DNA from 4 places in the Neisseria sp. GT4A_CT1 genome. Region 1 is predicted to be linked to each of the others. Evidence: predicted binding sites of a transcription regulator. Region 1 holds the regulator's gene; each other region holds the start of a gene.
The links. Region 1 encodes FNR, which switches genes on or off when oxygen is low (the NO sensors DNR and NnrR bind a similar motif). Its sites were predicted from a motif close to TTGATNNNNATCAA; they were not measured.

Region 1 (3,729 bases):
AAATAGACAACGGCAGCGCAAAAACAGCAATACCCGTGCGCATGACAGCAAGCGCCGTGCGTTTTTCAGCAAGGAGAAGCTGCACTTGATTGATGCTGAGGATATCGTTTTGCTGTTCGGTAATCATAGGGCGCATCTAGAACAAATTGACTTGAATCACGGCAAACCGGCAAATATGGTTTGATGTTACCCGAAAGTCTTGAAAATAAAAACAAAGGTCGTCTGAAAATTTTCAGACGACCTTTGTTATTCCTCTTTACACCGTTTGCGAATATTGGGCTTTGGTTTCCCTATGACGCAGGTGGTAGTCGAACACCATGGCGATGTTGCGTATCAGGAAGCGGCCTTTGGGGGTAACGGTCATCCCGTGCGGTTTCAGGCGGACGAGTCCGAGGGAGGCGAGTTGTTCCAAGTCGGCAAGTTCGTCTTTGAAATAGCGGTCGAACGGGATACCGAACACGCTTTCGTAGATTCGGTAATCCAAGGCGAAGCGGCACATCAAATCTTGGATGATATTGCGGCGCAAAAGGTCGTCCTGATTGAGCTGGTAGCCGCGCATGATGGGCAGGTGTCCGGCATCGAGGGCAGCATAGTAGGCATCGATGTCGCGTTCGTTTTGGGAGTAGGTGCTGCCGATCTTGCCGATGGAGGATACGCCGATGGCAACCAAATCGCAGTCCGCGTAGGTCGAGTAGCCTTGGAAGTTGCGCTGGAGGAAGCCTTCTTTGAGGGCGATGGAAAGTTCGTCATCGGGTTTGGCGAAATGGTCCATACCGATGAAGACGTAACCGCGTTCGGTCAGGGTTTGAACGCAGTATTGCAGCATATCGAGTTTTTCTTCGCTGCCGGGAACGGCTTCGGTATCGATGCGGCGTTGCGGCTTGAAGATATGCGGCAGGTGGGCGTAGTGATAAAGGGCAAGGCGGTCGGGATCGAGCGACAAGACAGTGTCGATGGTGGTTTTAATGCTTTCGGCGGTTTGGTGCGGCAGACCGTAAATCAAATCGACGCTGACGGATTTGAATCCGGCTTCGCGGGCGGCATCGATGACTTCTTTGGTTTCGTCGTAGCTTTGGATGCGGTTGACTGCTGCCTGCACTTTGGGGTCAAAGTCCTGAATACCGACGCTCATGCGGTTGAAGCCGAGCTTGCCGAGCATGAGGACGGTTTCGCGGCTGACTTTGCGCGGGTCGATTTCGATGGAGTATTCGCCGCCGGGGATAAGTTGGAAATGTTTGCGTATCATGCGGAATACGCGTTCGATTTGGTCGTCGCTCAGAAAGGTCGGCGTACCGCCGCCGAAGTGCAGTTGCGCGAGCTGATGCCGTCCGCCCAGATGCGGGGCGAGCAGCTCCATTTCTTTTTCAAGGTATTCGATGTAGGCATCGGCGCGGCTTTTGTCTTTGGTGATGATTTTATTGCAGCCGCAGTAGTAACAAATGGTGTTGCAGAAGGGGATGTGGATATAAAGCGAAAGGGGCTTGTTCAAAGCCCCCATACCGCGCTGATTCAAGGCATTGATATATTCGGCTTCGCGAAATCCGTCATGGAATCGGTCGGCTGTCGGGTAGGAAGTGTAGCGCGGACCGCTGGAAGGAAGGCTGGCGATGAGTTCGCGGTCGAACTCAGGCTTGTCATTGTTTCTATTGTGATTATTTTGTATCGGTATTACTTTCATGGCGTGTGCGTGATTAGAGTAATGATGTTAGGCAATTTTCGGATAGTTTGGTAGAATGCCACAGTATGATAAACCTGTCTTGATATGTGTCAATAACTTACGTAATCATGACAGGATAAAAACCTTAATTTTAAGGGTGTTTTATGACCACACACAATGCTATGCATCAGATGAAAACCCTGTGTTCTTCCTGTTCGCTGCGTGAACTCTGCCTGCCTGTCGGGCTTTTGCCCAATGAGTTTGCACAATTGGACGCGGTCATCCGACAGAGCCGCCGCTTGAAGAAGGGTGAATATCTGTTCCGCACCGGTGAGCCTTTCGCGTCGCTGTTTGCCATCCGTGCCGGTTTTTTCAAAACCACGGTTGCCAGCCAGGACGGTCGCGATCAGGTTACCGGCTTTTTTATGTCCGGCGAACTCATCGGCATGGACGGCATTTGCTCCCATGTCCACAGCTGCGACGCGGTGGCTTTGGAAGACAGCGAAGTGTGTGAGCTGCCCTTCACCCACATCGAAGAGCTGGGACACAACATCCCCAGCCTGAGAAGTCATTTTTTCAGATTGATGAGCCGCGAAATCGTGCGCGACCAAGGCGTGATGCTGCTTTTAGGCAATATGCGCGCCGAAGAACGTCTGGCGGCGTTTTTGCTTAACCTGTCCCAACGCCTTTACTCGCGCGGATTTGCCGCCAACGATTTCATTCTGCGGATGTCGCGCGAAGAAATCGGCAGCTATTTGGGGCTGAAACTCGAAACCGTCAGCCGCACGCTCTCCAAATTCCACCACGAAGGCTTAATTTCGGTCGAACACAAACACATCAAAATCCTCGACTCGCAAGCCCTCAAAAAAATGGTGTCCGGCTGTTCGCACGCCATCTGATGGATACCGAGACTATTTTCAAACAGAATCCAAGGTCGTCTGAAAAATTTTCAGACGACCTTCTTCATAAAAACCAATTATGAAACACAAGAAAAAACTCATTACCTTGACCGCTGCCTGCGCCCTGCTCACCTACTGGCTCTATCCCGACCAACATCCCGTTTACCCCGCAAGCGACCATTACGACCCGAAAACGCAAACCTTCTTCAACCCCGAACCGCAGCAGAAACCGACCGGCCTGACCGGCGCATTTTGGAAGATCCTGACCGACCCGCAGGCAACGCGCCCGCCCAAACCTCTGCCTACCGTCAAGCCCGATTGGCAAACCTTCCTCGCCGCACCCGAAGGGAAAAGCCGCTTCGTCTGGTTCGGACATTCCACCCTATTGATGCGGATCGGCGGGCAAACCGTCATTACCGATCCCGTTTTCGGCAATTCCGTCTCCCCCATCCCCATCACCATGAAACGCTTCCAGCCTGCGCCCGCAGAAATCGACGAACTGCCGCCTGTCGATGTCATCCTGATTTCACACAGCCACTATGATCACCTCGAAAAAGACAGCGTGCAGGCACTCAATTCAAAAGGTAGCAGCCACTTTGTCGTCTCACTCGGTATGGGCGTACTGCTGAAAAAATGGGGCGTGCCGCAAGAGCGCATTACCGAACTCGATTGGTGGCAAAGTACCGAACGCAACGGCATCCGCTACACCGCACTACCTGCCCGTCACGATTCATCCCGAACCCTGACCGACCACAACCAAGCCCTGTGGTCCAGCTTCGTCATCGAACACGGCGGCGAAAAATTCTATTTTCACGGCGACTCGGCACAAGGCAGCCATTTCGACAAAATCGCCGAAAAATTCAACGGGTTCGACATCGCATTCATCGAAAACGGGCAATACAGCGAACATTGGCCCAACAATCACCTCTTCCCCGAACAAACCGCCCGCTATGCCGCGCAGCTTGCCCCCAAACGCTTCATGCCCATCCACTGGGGCGCCTACGCCATGGCACTGCACGCTTGGAACGAACCCCTGCTTCAAAGCATCCCGCTGGCACGCAGCTTGGGTGTCAATCCGTTGACTCCGCTAATGGGACAAGTCTTTGATGCCAATACCGCCACGCAAGACTGGTTTGCCGAACCTTTACAATAAAGCTGCCTAAAGGTCGTCTG
Region 2 (3,729 bases), on a different contig from region 1:
AGGTTGCGTTCGCGGGAGTTTTCGTCTTTGCCCAATGCGCCCGGCACGATGGAGAAGGTGTAGGAAATACCGTCTTTGGCAAACTCGAACGGCAGTTTGGCTACGGAGGTCAGCGAAGCGACGGCGCCGTTGACATCGCGGCCGTGCATCGGGTTGGCACCCGGACCGAACGGTGCGCCTGCGCGGCGGCCGTCCGGCGTGTTGCCAGTTTTTTTGCCGTACACGACGTTGGAGGTAATGGTCAACACGGACTGGGTCGGCGTTGCGTTGCGGTAAGTTTTGTGGGTTGCCACTTTTTTCATGAAGCGTTCTACCAAGTCGCAGGCAATATCGTCCACGCGGTCGTCGTTGTTACCGAACTGCGGATATTCGCCTTCGATTTCAAAGTCGACGGCAATACCGTTTTCATCGCGAATCGGTTTGACTTTGGCGTATTTGATGGCGGACAGTGAGTCGGCGGCCACAGACAAACCGGCGATACCGCAGGCCATAGTGCGTTTCACGTCGCGGTCGTGCAGCGCCATCAGCGCGGCTTCGTAGCTGTATTTGTCGTGCATGTAATGGATGATGTTCAGCGCGGTAACGTATTGGGTTGCCAGCCAATCCATGAATTTGTCCATGCGCGCAAAGACAGTGTCGTAGTCCAAGACTTCGTCCATAATCGGTTCGGTTTTCGGACCGACTTGGTCTTTGGATTTTTCGTCCACGCCGCCGTTGATTGCGTACAGCAGGGTTTTCGCCAAGTTGGCGCGTGCGCCGAAGAACTGCATTTGTTTACCGACCACCATCGGGCTGACACAGCAGGCAATGGCGTAGTCGTCGCTGTTGAAGTCCGGACGCATCAAATCGTCGTTTTCGTATTGGATGGACGAGGTGTCGATGGACACTTTGGCGCAAAATTCTTTAAAGCCTTGCGGCAGTTGTTCGGACCACAACACGGTGATATTCGGTTCGGGAGATGGACCCATGTTGTACAGGGTGTGCAGCACGCGGAAGTTGGTGCGGGTTACCAGCGTGCGGCCGTCTAAACCCATACCGCCGATGGATTCGGTTGCCCAAATCGGGTCGCCGGAGAAGAGTTGGTCGTATTCGGGCGTACGCAGGAAACGAACCATACGCAGTTTCATCACCAAATGGTCGATAAATTCTTGCGCTTGGGTTTCGGTAATTACGCCGTTTTTCAGGTCGCGCTCGATGTAGATATCCAAGAATGAAGACACGCGACCGAACGACATGGCGGCGCCGTTTTGCGATTTAACGGCGGCAAGGTAGCCGAAGTAAGTCCATTGGATGGCTTCTTGTGCATTTCTCGCAGGACCGGAAATGTCGTAGCCGTAAGAGGCTGCCATTTCTTTCATTTGACCCAAGGCTTTGTATTGTTCGTTGATTTCTTCGCGGCGGCGGATAACTTCTTCCAAATCCACGCCGTTTTCCAAATCGGCTTGCAGCGAGTTGAACTGGTTGAGTTTGTCTTTCATCAAGAAGTCGATACCGTACAATGCCACACGGCGGTAGTCGCCGATGATGCGACCACGACCGTAAGCATCCGGCAAACCGGTGATCACACCGGATTTGCGGCAACGGCGGATGTCGGGCGTATAAACGTCAAACACGCCTTGGTTGTGGGTTTTACGGTATTTGGTAAAGATTTCGCTGACTTCGGGGTTCAACTCGACGTTGTACACTTTGCACGCGTCTTGTACCATTTTCAAACCGCCGAACGGCATGATCGAGCGTTTCAGAGGCTCGTCTGTTTGCAGGCCGACGATGGTTTCCAAATCTTTATCGATATAGCCCGGTGCATGGCTGGTAATGCCGGACACGACTTGCGCGTCGATTTTGTAAGGTTCGTGTGTGCGGTTTTCGACTTTGATGCCTTCCATCACTTCCGCCCACAGTTTGGTCGTCGCCTCGGTCGCAGGCGCGAGGAAAGACGCATCGCCTTCATAAGGCGTGTAGTTTTTCTGAATAAAATCGCGCACGTCGACATTGGTTTCCCAATTACCGCCGACAAAACCTTCCCAAGCGGCAGGGCGTTGCTGTACATCGGTTGACATATCAAGCTCCTAATTTGTCAGATAGAATTTATAGGTAGAAGAAATTTACCTTTGCAGAATAGCACTTTAGCTCTATGAAGTGTAACGATTGGCGAAGATGTGAACGTTTACCCGATATTTTTTTGACTTACATCAATGAGAACAGTTATTACTTAAAACTACATTTTATTTTTCAAGCCTTTAGCGTGTAAACAAGTGTAGAATATAAAATTAAGCCCTGAAAACTTATCCGGTTTTCAGGGCTTTTCCTTAGGTATTTGATTTCATGCAATTACATTGTGTAAAGATCGCAAGTTGGACACAAATTGGACACAAAGCAAAAAGACAGCCTGAATTATAAGCTGTCTTTTGGTAATTTAGAGTCTTAGATTATTCAATAAATTCATAGATTTATTGGTGCCCGGAGCCGGAATCGAACCGGCACGGCCGGTTTAGGGCCGACGGATTTTAAGTCCGTTGTGTCTACCTATTTCACCATCCGGGCGCAGACTGTTTTATATTGAAATTTGGAGGCGGGGGCGCGGATTTGAACCGGCCTATATAAGGGTTGCACCCCTTATAGCATAAACACTCTGCCACCCCGCCATGAAATGAGTGGAGGCGAGAGTCGGAATCGAACCGGCGTCCACGGATTTGCAATCCGCTGCATTACCACTTTGCTATCTCGCCAAACAAACTACCAGGTAGTGTTCAAACTGGAGCGGGAAACGAGTCTCGAACTCGCGACCTCAACCTTGGCAAGGTTGCGCTCTACCAACTGAGCTATTCCCGCATATCCAAATATGCCTGAAGGATGGAGCGGGAAACGAGTCTCGAACTCGCGACCTCAACCTTGGCAAGGTTGCGCTCTACCAACTGAGCTATTCCCGCATGGGACACATCTGAAATTAAACTGTGGAGCGGGAAACGAGTCTCGAACTCGCGACCTCAACCTTGGCAAGGTTGCGCTCTACCAACTGAGCTATTCCCGCATCGGAGAAACTTTATAGCAACTTAAGACAGGATTCGTTTGGAGCGGGAAACGAGTCTCGAACTCGCGACCTCAACCTTGGCAAGGTTGCGCTCTACCAACTGAGCTATTCCCGCCGAATGTCTGTTTCTTGCTGCTGTTTCTGAAGAAGACGCAATTATTATGGATTTAAAACTTGTCGTCAAGGGGTTTGTTTTATTTTTTATTTGATTTCCTGCCACGCCATTTTCAGATAATAAAACATTGACCAGAGGGTTAATACAGATGCGATAAACATCAATATGTTACCTGTCAGGTAAAAAATATTGTCAAATCGATTGGAGGCTAAGAGCAATAAAAATATGGCAACCATTTGCGCGGCGGTTTTAAATTTGCCGATCGTGGCAACGGCAACGCTGCTGCGTCTGCCCATTTGCGCCATCCATTCCCTCAAGGCGGAAATGGTAATTTCCCTGCCGATGATGATAATGGCAAAAATAACATAAGTACGGCCAAGGCTGACCAGCAGCAATAATGCGGTCGCTACCATCAATTTATCCGCAACGGGATCGAGGAATGCGCCGAAATCGGAGGTTTGCTTCCAAAGCCTTGCTAAAAATCCGTCAAACCAATCGGTTACGGCTGCGAGTGCGAAAATGATAGCGGCAGTCCAATTGACGGTTTCCGGTGCAATCCACCCTTTTGGCAGGAAAAACAGCAAAG
Region 3 (3,729 bases), on a different contig from region 1:
GAGGGTGTGTCGTCCGCTGCTTTTACTGCGGATGGCAAGGTCGAGGCAGAGGGCGACGAGTGCGCCTTTTTGGTAGTAGCTGACGATGGCGTTGGGGCTGTTTTCGTCTTGTTTGTAGAATTTGTTCCAAGCGGTGAAGCTGGATTCGGCAAGGCTTTGTTTCAGACGACCTTTGGTTTGCTGCACGCGGGTGATGCTTTGGGCGAGCAGGCGCAGGTAGGCTTCGGGGGCGATGGTGCGGCTTCGGGCGAGGAAGAGGTCGTCGTAGTATGAGGTGATGCCTTCAAATGCCCAAAGCTGCTCGGTGTAGTTTTCGCGGTCGAGGTCGTAGGGGGCAAAGGCGGCGGGTTTGATAGATTTGACGTTCCAGGCGTGGAAGTATTCGTGTGAGAACAGTCCGAGCAGTTGGGTGTAGGCGTCGTTGGCTTCGGTCATGCCGTGCGGCGGCAGGCTGTGGCGGTCGGCGAGCAGGGCGGTGCTGCTGATGTGTTCCAGTCCGCCGTAGATGTTGTCGCCGACGTGGAGCAGGAAGAGGTAATGGGTGAACGGGGCAGGGGAGGGGAACATGGCCAGTTCGGTTTCGCAGATTGTGCGGATGTCTGACACGAGGCGGTCGCGGTCGAAATCGGGGTAGTGGCCGCTCAAGGCGATGCGGTGCGGGATGCCGCCGGCTTCAAAATCGAGAAATTCGATGTTGCCCAGTTCGACAGGGTGGTCGATTAAGTCGTGGTAGGAGGTCGTCTGAAAGCTGTGGATGCCGGTTTGGGGCAGGGTGGTGGCAATCCGCCATGTTTTCGGCAGGATGGGGAATTCGATTTGGTGCGCGCTGTTTTCTTGTCCGTTTACCTGCAAAAACAGGCACGCGCCGTCAAAGAATCCGCGTTCGGCAGTCAGAAACGAGCCGCGGACGGATAGGTCGTAGGCGTAAACGGTGTAGTAAATTTCCCACTCGCCGGACTGAGGGGCGGTGCGCCATCGGTTTTTTTTGACTTGGGTCAGATGGGCATATTCTCCGTTGCAAAAAGCGCGGATGGTGGTGATGTGGCGGGAAAAATCGCGTATCAGATAGCTGCCGGGAACCCAGTTCGGTAGGCTGATTTCTGTTTCCAAATCATGTTCTTGTCGGAAGGTTAGGCGGATGTGCCACTCGTGGGCGAGCGGGTTGGGGGTGATTTTGTAATTAATCATGACTATTAATGCATTTGTTAAATTTTATGAATAAAAAGGTCGAATTATGCAGTTTGATTTATATCGATAAAGTCCCCTTCAAAAGGGAGGCTTGAAAAAATAAAGTGGCGCTGTAGGGGAGGTTGTTAAATAATAATATGATTATAAAGTAAAAAATATAAAAAATCGATAAAGCCGCCAGATGGAGTGAAATGTAATTCCGCTTGGCTAGGCTTGTCTTATATGTTAAATTTAGAAAAATTTAAACCTAGCCCTTATTGCGTTTGTTCAAAACGCATACGGCAAAGTGAGATAAAAAATTTTTATTCCCATAATTCATGGAGACTCTCATGGACACACAAACTTATAACTACAAAGTGGTGCGCCAGTTCGCCATCATGACCGTAGTTTGGGGTATTGTGGGCATGTTGGTCGGTGTCATCGTTGCCGCCCAATTGTTTGCCCCGTCCCTTGATTTATCAGATGTCGGCCCTTGGTTCCACTTCGGCCGCCTGCGTCCGTTGCACACCAATGCGGTGATTTTTGCGTTCGGCGGTTGCGGTCTGATGGGTACATCATACTACGTTGTTCAACGTACCTGTAATGCACGCCTGTTCGGCGGTTGGCTGCCGGCATTTACCTTCTGGGGCTGGCAGGCAGTTATCGTTGCGGCAATCGTCAGCCTGCCTTTGGGTTATACCCAAGCTAAAGAGTATGCCGAATTGGAATGGCCTATCGACATCCTGATCGCTTTGGTTTGGATTGCTTACGCCATCGTATTCTTCGGTACGATTGCCAAACGTAAAATCAAACATATCTACGTTGCCAACTGGTTCTACGGCGGTTTCATTTTGGCCGTTGCCCTGTTGCACATCGTCAATAACCTGAGCATTCCTGCGGGCTTCATGAAATCCTATCCGGTTTATGCGGGCGCAATCGATGCTATGGTTCAATGGTGGTATGGCCACAATGCCGTAGGTTTCTTCCTGACAGCAGGTTTCTTGGGCATGATGTATTACTTCGTGCCGAAACAGGCGGGTCGTCCGGTTTATTCTTACCGCTTGTCCGTCGTCCACTTCTGGGCTTTGATTTTCACCTACATGTGGGCAGGTTCCCACCACTTGCACTATACCGCGCTGCCTGACTGGACTCAGTCCTTGGGTATGGTGTTGTCCCTGATTCTGTTCGCACCTTCTTGGGGCGGTATGATCAACGGTATCATGACCTTGTCCGGTGCATGGGACAAACTGCGTACCGACCCTATCTTGAAATTCTTGATCGTTTCTCTGTCCTTCTACGGTATGTCCACCTTCGAAGGTCCGATGATGTCCATCAAATCCGTCAACGCTTTGAGCCACTACACCGACTGGACCGTTGCACACGTTCATGCCGGCGCATTGGGCTGGGTGGGCTTCGTGACCATTGGTTCCGTGTACTACATGATTCCCCGCCTGTTCGGTAAAAATGAAATGTACAGCACCAAATTGGTGGAAGCACACTTCTGGATTGCGACCATCGGCGTGGTTCTGTATATCGCCTCCATGTGGATTGCAGGGGTATTGCAAGGTCTGATGTGGGGTTCTTTGAATGCGGACGGTACTTTGACCTACTCGTTTGTAGAGTCAGTTAAACGCACCATGCCTTTCTACATGATTCGTTTCACCGGCGGCCTGCTGTACCTGAGCGGTATGTGTATCATGGCATACAACGTTTACCGTACGGCCATCAGTGGCAAAGCGGTTGATGCCGAGATTCCCGCGGTGTCTCAAACCCAGCACCACTAAAAACATAAGAAAAGGCTACCAAAATGAAATTACAACAATTAGCTGAAGAAAAAGTCGGCGTCCTGATTGTATTTACCCTGCTTGTAGTCAGCGTAGGCCTGTTGATTGAAGCCGTGCCGCTGTTCTTTACTAAGGCAGTCACCCAGCCTATTGAAGGTGTGAAACCTTATAACGCTTTGCAAGTGGCTGGTCGCGACATCTATATCCGCGAGGGTTGTTACAACTGTCACTCTCAAATGATCCGTCCGTTCCGTGCGGAAACCGAACGTTACGGCCACTACTCCGTTGCCGGCGAGTCTGTTTATGACCATCCGTTCCAATGGGGTTCCAAACGTACCGGTCCGGACTTGGCACGTGTCGGCGGCCGCTATTCCGACGAATGGCACCGCATCCACCTGCTGAATCCGCGCGACGTTGTGCCGGAGTCCAATATGCCCGCTTTCCCATGGCTTGCCCGCAACAAAGTCGATGCCGAAGCAACCGTGGCGCATATGAAAGCCCTGCGTAAAGTCGGTACGCCTTACAGCGATGAAGAGATTGCCAAAGCACCTGAAGCCTTGGAAAACAAATCGGAGCTGGATGCGGTGATTGCATACCTGCAAGGCTTAGGCTTGGCATTGAAAAACGTAAGGTAACATCATGGACGTAAACTGGGCCCGCTCGCTCTTTACTGTTTGGGTTTTTATCAGCTTTATCTTAGTGCTTTATATCGTTTTCAACCGACGCAATAAAAAGAACTACGATGATGCCGCCAACAGTATTTTCGAAAATGATGAGG
Region 4 (3,729 bases), on a different contig from region 1:
GCCCAGCGGTACATCGCGGTAACGCGGCTCGGGATTGCCCGCCCGCGCTTCCAGCGTCGCCGTTTTGGTAACGAAGCTGCCTGCGGCAGATTGTCTGACTTCTTCCAATTCTTCCACGGTCATACACGCCACACCAGCGGCGTTCATCAGACAGTTGTCAAAAGAAAAACCGGCGATTTGCGTTCTCAATGACGGCATATCCTGCTCCTTTCCCTTGAAAAATCAAATTGATTGCGAAGCGTAACACGAATAGGCGGCAAAATTTTTAACAAACATCAAATGACAGACAATGTAGGGAAATGTTGTTTTATAGTGGATTAAATTTAAACCAGTACGGCGTTGCCTCACCTTGTCCTGATTTAAATTTAATCCGCTATATATGATGAAGGAAAGGCGAAAAAAAGGTCGTCTGAAAGCATGGTTTCAACAAAGTGAAAACCTAAAATGCTTTTCAGACGACCTTTTTTGCCTGTTCAAAATACGGTTAAAATCCCCAACCCTACCCTTTTAATTTTTCTTGTTTCCGGATTTCAATATGTTTCAAAACGTCATGGCGGTTGCGTTTGGCGCGGCTTTGGGCGCATTGTCCCGCTGGTTGCTCGTTCTCGCCTTTGCCGCACTCTCCGTCCCGTTTTCGGCAGGCACGCTTGCCGCCAACTGGATCGGCGCGTTCTTAATCGGCATCTGCGCCGAATGGCTGGATAATCCGCAATGGAAGCTTTTACTGATTACCGGTTTTCTCGGCAGCCTGACGACATTTTCCAGTTTTTCATTGGAAATGGTCACCCTGATGCAGGCGCAACGCTGGGCGACGGCGTTTTCAGCGGTCTGCCTGCATGTTTTCGGCTCGTTCCTGCTGACGGCATTGGGCATTTACTTGGCGCAAAACTGGAAATAGCCGCGAACATCGTCATCTCAATAAAATATTCTCACTCTATCCCAATATCCAAACACACGGTTTCGCCGCAATATGCTTTGCCTGCGTCAGTCATATGCGCGGGTTTGTAGGCGGCGAAGGCGTAAGTCAGGTCGGCGCGGAAGGTGTCTTTGTCTGCTTCGCCGGTGTCGCAGTTCAGCCCGGTCGGGACGTCTAACGCAATTTTGAAGCCGTCGGCTTGATTCAGCAGGCGGCAGACGGCGGTAGCTGTTTCGGGCAATGCGCCGCTGAAACCTGTCCCGAAAATGCCTTCGATAACGAGGTCGTAACCTGTTTTCAGACGACCTTCCAGTTCATCGGGGCGGATAAAGCTGACGCCGTCCGAATGATTCAAACGCTCGCGGTTCAACTGCGCCAGCGGCGACAGTTTGTCTCCCAAGACGAAAACAACATCTACCTGCCAATCCCGCTCCGACAACACGCGCGCGATAACCAAACCGTCGCCGCCGTTGTTGCCCTTGCCGCAAACGATTAACGCGCATCCTGCTTTGGGGAAACGGCGCAGCAAATCCGCGGCGGCGGCTTGTCCCGCGTTTTCCATCAGTTGCTCGAAAGTCGTGCCTTTATCGACTGCCATTTGTTCGTGTTCGCGCATTTCTGCGGCGGTGTAGATTTTCATCATTCGCTCCTTTTCTCTTTACTGCCTATCAAACATCCAAATGCAAACCTTATCAATAGCCCTGCCCGACTTTCCCGTCAAATCATTCGCTTTTTTTGATTTGCCGCAAGAGGTCGTCTGAAAATCAGGAACTTGGTGGCTTTGTATTTGATTTTTATGTTAACAAGATTTATTATCAAAATTAAACAAAGTGATAAACAATCAAAACTACTTCTTTTGCGGGGACGGGCGTTGGGATATGCCTCTGGCTACCCTGTGTCTGATTCGTCTTTACTTGCCGTCTCTTTTTTCAATCGACAACGAAAGTAAAACACACTATGTCTGCCATACCTTTGTCAAAACTCAGTAAAGGCGCAGTCGCGCACATCGACTCCATCGTCCCCAATTCGACTTTCGGCGAACTCGACCCGCTGGTTACACGCCGCCTTGCCGACTTGGGCTTTTCAAGTGGAATGCCGTTGCAAGTGATTGCCGTCGGCGGATTCGGACGCGGCCCGTTTGCCGTACGTTTGGGCAACCAGTCGCAATTCTCGTTACGGCAGGAAGAGGCGGGAAAAATTATGTGCCATGTGATTGACGGCTGACCGCCGTACACGCAGGCAGGCTTCTATTTTGAAAATGCGGCATAGGCGGATTTAATCTGACCGCCCCATCCTTTTCAGACGACCTAGGTCGTCTGAAAACACAATTTCAAAACCTTTCCCCCAAATCCCACTCCAAACTTATCAAACAATCAAAAAAGGAGAGTTCAATTCATGGAACTAAGCTATTTTGCCTTGATTGGCGCGCCAAACTGCGGCAAAACCGTTTTATTCAACGGTTTGACCGGCGCACATGCCAAGGTTGCCAATTATCCGGGCGTAACGGTCGATAAGCGCGAGGGTGCCTTCCTCGACGATGCGGCCGTCCGCATTATCGACCTGCCGGGCACATACAGCTTACGCACGACCAGCCCCGACGAAGCGGTGGCGAAAGATGTCGCCGTAGGCAAGCTGGGCATTCCGCCCGACGCCATCATCGCCGTTGCCGACGCGACCAACCTGCGTATGACCCTGCGCATGATTTTGGAACTGAAAACGCTGGGACTGCCTATGGTGGTGTCGCTGAACATGAGCGACGTTGCCCGCAGAAGGGGTTTGAATATTGATGCCGCCAAACTGAGCGAGTTGTTGGATGCACCTGTTTTGGAAACAGTCGCAGTGAGCGCGTCGGGCGTACAGGCGGTACGCGAAGCCGTGGCGAAGCTGCCGCGCAAACGCTCTTTCCCCGCCAACCCCGCTTCTGCCGAACGCACGCTCGAGGCGCTGGAGAGCGACAAACTTTATCAAGAAGTCGAATCGATTTTGGCACAAGTGGTACGCACCCAGATGACGCTGCCCGCATGGCACAAAAAACTCGACGACATCGTGCTGCACCCCGTCTGGGGCATAATTATGCTGCTGGTCATCCTGTTTATGGTGTTCCAAGCGGTTTACACATGGGCGGCGCCGATTATGGACGCCATCGAAGGCGGCTTTACCGCGCTGGGCGAATGGATAGGCGCCAACATGGAGCCGGGCATCCTCAGCGACTTGCTCGTCAACGGCGTCATTGCCGGTATGGGCAGCGTGTTGGTGTTCGTGCCGCAGATTACGATTTTGTTCGCCTTCATCCTGCTTTTGGAAGACTCAGGCTACCTGCCGCGTGCGGCTTTCCTGCTGGATAACGTGATGGCGAAAAGCGGCCTGTCCGGACGCTCATTCATCCCGCTCCTGTCGAGTTTCGCCTGTGCCGTTCCCGCCGTTATGTCGGCGCGTACGATTAATGACCCGCGCGAACGCCTCGTTACCATCGCCGTCGCCCCGCTGCTGACCTGCTCCGCGCGGCTGCCCGTTTACGCGCTGATTATCGCCGCCGTCATTCCTAATCGCACCGTAGGCGGGATTTTCAACCTGCAAGGACTGACGCTGTTCATCCTCTATCTCGCAGGCATCCTGTCTGCCGCCTTGGCAGCGTATATCATGAAACGCTTGGCGCGTATGAAAGGCAACGTGCAGCAATTCCCGCTCTTGATGGAGCTGCCGACTTTCCGCACGCCCAACTTCAAACACATCATGACCAGCCTGTGGGACAGGGTAAAAGCCTTCCTCAAACGCGCCGGTACGATTATCTTCGCCCTTGCCGTAGTTTTGTG

Region 2: a site for FNR is predicted at 2,180-2,193, ahead of pflB (formate C-acetyltransferase). Genes of this name have one in related genera too.
Region 3: a site for FNR is predicted at 1,242-1,255, ahead of ccoN (cytochrome-c oxidase, cbb3-type subunit I). Genes of this name have one in related genera too.
Region 4: a site for FNR is predicted at 1,652-1,665, ahead of HMPREF1028_RS05105 (FeoA family protein). Genes of this name have one in related genera too.

What each region holds. Positions count from the first base shown of each region.
Region 1 is NZ_JH164964.1:451,259-454,987, reverse strand. Features, by position in the region: gene HMPREF1028_RS02060 (hypothetical protein) at 1-127, opposite strand, end outside; gene hemN (oxygen-independent coproporphyrinogen III oxidase) at 257-1,678, opposite strand; gene fnr (fumarate/nitrate reduction transcriptional regulator Fnr) at 1,822-2,556, shown strand; gene HMPREF1028_RS02045 (MBL fold metallo-hydrolase) at 2,636-3,709, shown strand.
Region 2 is NZ_JH164965.1:303,162-306,890, forward strand. Features, by position in the region: gene pflB (formate C-acetyltransferase) at 1-2,057, opposite strand, end outside; tRNA gene HMPREF1028_RS04070 (tRNA-Leu) at 2,452-2,541, opposite strand; tRNA gene HMPREF1028_RS14510 (tRNA-Cys) at 2,565-2,642, opposite strand; tRNA gene HMPREF1028_RS04075 (tRNA-Cys) at 2,653-2,726, opposite strand; tRNA gene HMPREF1028_RS04080 (tRNA-Gly) at 2,754-2,829, opposite strand; tRNA gene HMPREF1028_RS04085 (tRNA-Gly) at 2,852-2,927, opposite strand; tRNA gene HMPREF1028_RS04090 (tRNA-Gly) at 2,953-3,028, opposite strand; tRNA gene HMPREF1028_RS04095 (tRNA-Gly) at 3,068-3,143, opposite strand; gene pgsA (CDP-diacylglycerol--glycerol-3-phosphate 3-phosphatidyltransferase) at 3,230-3,729, opposite strand, start outside.
Region 3 is NZ_JH164967.1:345,136-348,864, reverse strand. Features, by position in the region: gene HMPREF1028_RS08425 (M61 family metallopeptidase) at 1-1,188, opposite strand, end outside; gene ccoN (cytochrome-c oxidase, cbb3-type subunit I) at 1,518-2,951, shown strand; gene ccoO (cytochrome-c oxidase, cbb3-type subunit II) at 2,975-3,586, shown strand; gene HMPREF1028_RS08410 (CcoQ/FixQ family Cbb3-type cytochrome c oxidase assembly chaperone) at 3,591-3,729, shown strand, end outside.
Region 4 is NZ_JH164966.1:75,705-79,433, forward strand. Features, by position in the region: gene HMPREF1028_RS05090 (dihydroorotate oxidase) at 1-198, opposite strand, end outside; gene crcB (fluoride efflux transporter CrcB) at 536-898, shown strand; gene HMPREF1028_RS05100 (NAD(P)H-hydrate epimerase) at 930-1,556, opposite strand; gene HMPREF1028_RS05105 (FeoA family protein) at 1,874-2,140, shown strand; gene HMPREF1028_RS05110 (ferrous iron transporter B) at 2,312-3,729, shown strand, end outside.